Dinghuibacter silviterrae: one gene and its partner. Each later gene encodes a partner of the first gene's protein in a complex. Links are inferred from orthologs where the notes say so. Each region holds a gene or a part of one and is shown in the gene's direction. Other genes may lie near its edges.

Region 1 (3,147 bases):
TGGTGACGGTGTCGGAACGAAGGTCGATCGGCATAAAAATCGTTTTAGTACGCAATGTAGCGAATACGGGTCTTTCAGGCTATCCCAAACAGCTGTTAGTGAAAGTTTTGGTAAAACTACCGATCACGGCTATGAAATTCCGGTGTTGCGACGTATCTTTGCAGATAGTTTTTTTTGATTCCAATCATTTTGTGAAAACCATTGCATTGTAAGGCTAATTTTATCATATGAGGCAACTGAAGATTGCAACACAAATTACCAATCGTGATTCCCAGGCGGTTGAGAAGTACTTGCAGGAGATTTCCAAGATCCCGATGATCACTCCGGAAGAAGAAACAGTGCTGGCACAACGCATCAAAATGAGCGATCAGAGAGCGTTGGACAAGCTGGTGCAGGCTAACCTGCGTTTCGTCGTCTCCGTAGCGAAGCAGTACCAACACCAGGGGCTATCACTTAGTGACCTCATCAATGAAGGTAATCTGGGTCTGATTAAAGCAGCCCAGCGTTTTGACGAAACCAAAGGTTTCAAGTTCATTTCATACGCGGTATGGTGGATCCGCCAGTCCATCCTGCAGGCGTTGGCAGAGCAAGGACGGCTTGTCCGCCTGCCTCAAAACAAAATTGGCACGTATAACAAAGCCAACAAAGCCTACATGGCCTTCGAGCAAGAGCACGAGCGCGAGCCAAGTACGGAAGAGTTGGCCGAGATCCTCGAAATGAGCGAAACGGAGATCAACAACATCTTCCAAAGCAACACCCGCCACACCTCTCTCGATGCCCCCGTGCACGAGGCCGAGGATGTAGCCATGGGTGACCTGCTGGAAGGTGGGGACTCGACCGATGAGGACGTCATGCACGATTCTCTCCGCGCCGAGATCCGCCGGGTACTGAAATCCCTCAGCCCCCGGGAAGCAGAGATCGTCAACGCTTACTTTGGCCTGGACGGTGAAAACGGTGTGACCATCGAACAGATCGGTCAGAAGTACGACCTCACCAAGGAACGCATCCGCCAGATCAAAGAGCGCGCGATCAAACGCCTCCAAAAGGCCCGCTACAGCAGCTCGCTGAAAGCATACTTAGGGTAGTCTCTACGATACGTCAAAAAGCCGCCCCCAGGGGCGGCTTTTTGTTTTTGTACGCCGCCGCCGTACATTTGCCCCTTCAATTCCATGCACATGGCACAAGAGATAGAGCACGTACATTGTCTGATCATAGGCTCCGGCCCCGCCGGTTATACCGCCGCGATCTATGCGGCCCGGGCAAACCTCAAGCCCGTTTTGTACCAGGGTATACAGCCCGGAGGGCAGTTGACCATTACCACGGAGGTCGAGAATTATCCCGGCTACCCCTCCGGTATCCAGGGTCCGGAAATGATGATTGACTTTGAAAAGCAGGCATCGCGCATGGGCGCGGATATACGCTTTGGGATGGCCACGAAAGTGGACTTTTCCGGCAAACCGTATAAGGTGGAAATTGACGAGGAAAAGTGGATCAGCGCAGACGCCGTCATCGTCTCGACCGGCGCCAGCGCCAAGTGGCTGGGCCTGGAAAGCGAACAGCGGCTCAACGGTTTTGGGGTAAGCGCCTGCGCGGTTTGCGACGGCTTTTTCTTCAAGGGCAAAGAAGTCGCCATCGTAGGCGCGGGGGACACCGCCTGTGAGGAAGCGCTCTACCTGTCCAAGCTGTGCACCAACGTGCACATGATCGTCCGCAAGGGTGAAATGCGCGCCTCCAAGGTCATGCAGGAACGTGTCCAGAAGACGTCAAACATCATGGTCTATTGGCATTCCGAAACCGCCGAAGTGGTGGGGGGCAACAAGGTCGAGGCCGTACGCATCCGCAACACCCAGACCGGCAAGGAAGAAACCGTTCCGGTCAGTGCCTTTTTCGTAGCCATCGGCCACGAGCCGAATTCCAATATATTCAAAAGCTGGCTGGACATGGACGGCCAGGGATATATCCAAACGGTCCCGGGTACCAGCAAAACGAACCTGGAAGGGATTTTTGCCGCCGGTGACGTTCAGGATAAAATCTACCGCCAGGCGGTAACGGCTGCGGGCAGCGGGTGTATGGCTGCGCTGGACGCGGAGCGGTACCTGTCCGCGGCGGGTCTGCACTAGAATGCGGCCGCCCGCCGCCCTCTAAAACTTCGACAGATGACGATCCACCTCGAAAACCTGCGCTTCTACGGCTATCACGGCTTGTACGTCCATGAGCAAAAACTGGGGGCCTGGTTCGAGCTGGACGTCAGCCTGGAATGGCCCGATCCGGACCGCCCCATCCGCCACCTCCACGAGACCGTCAACTACGTTGCCGTCTATGACCTGGTCAAGGCCAGGATGGCGCTCCCTGAAGAGCTCCTGGAAACGCTGGCCATGGAGATGGCGCACCTGCTCAAGGATCATTTTCCGCAATTGTCCGGCGTCGGTATACGCGTGACGAAGATCAATCCGCCTTTGCTCAACTTTCAGGGGACGGTTGCGGTTGAATACCGCAAAAGTTTCTAAATTGGGGCATGCGATCATTTTCCAAATACCTATGGATCGGCCTCCTTTTCGTGGGGAGCGCCCTGCATGCCCAAACCGCCAGTGACATCACCGCCGAAGGCGATCAGCTCGTCAAAAGCCTGAAAGAGGAGGACGCGTACAAAAAATACAAGGACGCCCTCGTCATTCAGCCGGACAACCTCCACGCGCTGATCCAGTGTAGCTATATGGCCAGCCGCATCGGGAACCGGCAAGCCGACAAAAACAAGGCGCGAGAATTCTTTACCGAGGCCCAGGACCTTGCCGGCCGCGCCTTAAAGGTGGACAGCACCTCTTCCGAGGCGTATCTGATGATGGCCATCGCTGAAGGCCGGTTGGCACAGACCGAAGGGGCCAGGAAAAAGGTGGAATACGGCCGGGACGTCAAGAACTATTGCGACAAGGCGATAAAGCTGGATCCCGGCAACTACCGGGCGTACCACCTGCTGGGCGTCTGGAACGTGGAGGCCGCCCACATGACCGGCCTGGAACGGACGAGCGCCAAAGTCCTGTACGGCGGCATTCCGGACGCAACGGTCAAGGAAGGCCTCCGCTGTTTTGAGAAGTGCCGGTCCATTTATCCCGGCTTTCTCCTGAATTACCTGGACATGGCCAAGGCCTA
Region 2 (3,192 bases), on another replicon or contig:
AACAAATCACACTCGACCTGTTATGCCTTTGTCGCCTATCAGACGGCGTTCCTGAAGGCCCACTATCCCAGCGAATACATGGCCGCGGTCCTCAACAACGCCGGCTCCATCGAAAAGATCACGTTTTTCATGGAAGAATGTAAACGAATGGGGCTCAAAGTATTAGGACCCGATATCAACGAATCCAAGGCGGGTTTTGCCGTCAACAAAAAGGGAGAGATCCGGTTTGGCCTGTCCGGGCTCAAAGGCGTGGGCGAGGCTGCGATCGACTCCGTCCTTGAAGAAAGGGCCAAAAACGGGCACTTTGCCGACATCTGGGACCTGGTCAAACGCACCAACCAACGTACGGTCAATAAAAAGTCCCTGGAATGCCTTGTAAAGGGCGGCGCGTTCGACTGTTTCCCCCAATTCCACAGAGCGCAATTCTTTTTCGTCGCCCCCGGCGAACAGCTCAACGGCCTCGAAAGGATCATCCGTTTCGGGAACCAATATCAGACCACCCAGACCTCCCAGGCCAATACCCTTTTCGGGGATATGAGCATGCCCGCCGTCCAGCCGCCAAAGCTGCCGGACAGCGAGCCCTGGACCCTGACCACGCTCCTGGAACACGAGAAGGAGGTGACCGGGATCTTCCTAAGCGGTCACCCACTGGATCACTTCCGCTTTGAGATGCAGCACTACGGCATCACGACCATCGCCGAGTACAACGAATTCAAGGAAGGCATCACCCTGCAGCCCAATCCGTTCCGGCCTTTCCGCCTGGCCGGCCTGGTCGCCGACGCCCAGCACCGGATCTCCAAAACCGGGAAGCAGTTTGGCATTTTCGGCGTGGAAGATTATACGGGGAAAATGGAGGTGCCGCTGTTCGGTGAGGACTACATCAAATTCAAGGACTACTTTACGCCCGGGACGGTTATTTACCTGACCGGCAATTTCAAGAACCGGTTCAACAAGGCCGACGACTATGAGTTCAAGTTGGGCGGCATCCTGCTCCTGGAGACCATCAAACGGACCATGACCCGGCAACTCCAGCTTGACATTCATCCCATGCTGCTGACCGAGGAGATCGTACTTTTCCTCGAAAAACAGATCGAAAAATACCCCGGGAAAACCGCCCTGCGCATCCAGCTCAAGGACGATAAAGCCCAGAGAAAGATCGGGTTACAGCGCATCGGCGCCGGCCTGGAAATGAATGACGAAATGACACAGTTTCTCTTGTCAAACCCTGACGTAGAAGTCAATGTCGTGACAACGGCATGACGGTCGGATGCCAATTTATCAACATATACCGATTGGTCGTATCTTTGCACCATACAAACAAACCTATACTATATGGCACAAGAATTCACAGACAGCAATTTTCAGGAAACCGTTTTGGGTTCCGATAAATTAACGGTGGTAGACTTTTGGGCAGAGTGGTGTGGACCCTGTCGTGCGATCGGGCCGGTCATCGAAGAACTCTCTAAAGACTATAACGGTAAAGTAAACGTGGGCAAGGTCAATGTGGACAACAACCCTCAGGTAAGCATGAACTATGGCATTACGTCCATCCCCGCCATCCTCTTTATCAAGGACGGTAAGGTCGTGGACAAGCTGGTGGGCGCACAGCCGAAAAGCAACTTCGTAAAGAAGATCGAAGCGCACCTGGCGTAATCAACACGCAGTTTTTTTGTAAACATAAAGGTTCAAGGCCGTCCTTTTTTCAGGGACGGCCTTTTCAAATTCAGTAATGAAGGTTACTGAAACTCAAATAGGTCGCATTTTCCCTCCGGAATCTGGCATCCGTATTTATACTGATTTCTTTGTGAAGAAATCATGTATTGACATAAACGGCCTGTTAAGTCAATAGATTTGAACTCCAAACATTAAACTTTAACTTATGAACCTGAAATCGTTCCTGTCCCCGGCGGCCGGCCTGGTCCTGCTGGGTTGTTTTTCTTTTGCCAGTTGCTCTAAAAAGGCGGAATCCACGACGCAGCCTCAATTACCGCCCTCCCCCAGTGCCTTCCCTGCGGGGACCAATCGTAGCGAGGTCTGGGACATCACCTTACCGGCCACGGCGACCAGTGGAGCCATGGAAGTAACCGAATGGGTTTCTTACCAATACGGGGAGATAAACCTCGGTGTCACGACCAGCGTAGACCCCGGCTATGTGATGGTCGGCGGCGGGGCACAGGTAAGAGATCCGAACAACACCCCCAACAACGTGGACGCCGTGTTGACCGCAGCCTACCCGGTCCCCGACGGGAACTTTGCCACTTACGCGGCTTCCGACAAGGACCATGGGGGGATCTTTTACAATTCCGACCTGTATGTCTATGTCATCGGGATCAAGCTGTTTAGCCAATCCGGCACCGTCATTCCCACGTCTTCCATTACAAACAACTTGGCTATTATATCCGGCACCTCGGGTTCGGCCGAGCACCCATTTATCACGCTACCGGTCACTTCCGGTTATACCCTCATATCTGGCGGCGCCCAGGACAACTATGGTACGGGGTATGGAAACCTGTTGACGGAGAACAACTATGACGACGGGGCCTCTTATGCGGGCGGCAAAGACCAAAAGGAGCCGGATCCTTGTACGATTACCGCTTACGCGCTGGAATGGAACAACCAACCTATTCCGGGCTATGGGAGTTTCCTGCTGACCTATCAAAACGGACAGGCTATTGTCAATCAACGCCTTATGAGTTTGTCTGTCGGCGCCCTGGGGGGCTGTGCCGTGGCGGGCGTAGGCGGCGTCTCCACCTATACCGGATACGGACGGCTTTTGTATGGTGTCTATTCCCCTGCTTATAATGTCGGGGAGTTCCAGAGCAAGGACCAGGACGTCAGTGACATTTCCGGCGCCCTTGGCGGGGTCGTAACTTCCATTGCGCCCAAATAGCGGTCTTGAACCTTTCTACATAAAAAGGGCGTCCCACCTTCCAGGGACGTCCTTTTTGTATTTTAACGGCGGGCTATTTTCGCAGCTCCTTGACCGTACCGTCGGCATAGCCCACCAACACCTCGGTGGCGAGCCCGATGAACAACCCGTGCTCCACGACACCCGGGATCTCGTGCAACGCATGACCCAGCGCCGGTGCGTCGGCAATCGCGCCGAAGTGGGCGTCGAGGATGTAGTTGCCGTGGTCGGTGATCCAGGGCTTGCCGTCGCGCTGACGGATCTCGCTGGAAGGGCAGCCCAGG

Evidence for each region.
Region 2: the proteins of trxB (region 1) and trxA are in contact, whole or in part, in a crystal structure (PDB 1F6M), measured with the Escherichia coli proteins. The link is inferred for Dinghuibacter silviterrae from one-to-one orthologs.

The regions. Positions count from the first base shown.
Region 1 is NZ_SODV01000002.1:2,072,907-2,076,053, forward strand. What follows is about bases 252-3,147. They hold trxB (thioredoxin-disulfide reductase), read left to right. Parts: upstream 252-1,175; coding sequence 1,176-2,120; downstream 2,121-3,147. Other genes in these bases: EDB95_RS25670 (sigma-70 family RNA polymerase sigma factor), read left to right, coding at 252-1,085; folB (dihydroneopterin aldolase), read left to right, coding at 2,157-2,507; EDB95_RS25685 (tetratricopeptide repeat protein), read left to right, coding at 2,516-3,147. Outside these bases: EDB95_RS25665 (threonine aldolase family protein), read right to left, coding at 1-34; more of EDB95_RS25670, read left to right, coding at 228-251.
Region 2 is NZ_SODV01000001.1:2,457,618-2,460,809, reverse strand. Bases 52-2,992 are described here. They hold trxA (thioredoxin), read left to right. Parts: upstream 52-1,332; coding sequence 1,333-1,653; downstream 1,654-2,992. Other genes in these bases: rpiA (ribose-5-phosphate isomerase RpiA), read right to left, coding at 2,964-2,992; EDB95_RS10890 (hypothetical protein), read left to right, coding at 1,880-2,890; dnaE (DNA polymerase III subunit alpha), read left to right, coding at 52-1,260. Also shown: more of dnaE, read left to right, coding at 1-51; more of rpiA, read right to left, coding at 2,993-3,192. UniProt on the Escherichia coli protein: Participates in various redox reactions through the reversible oxidation of its active center dithiol to a disulfide and catalyzes dithiol-disulfide exchange reactions.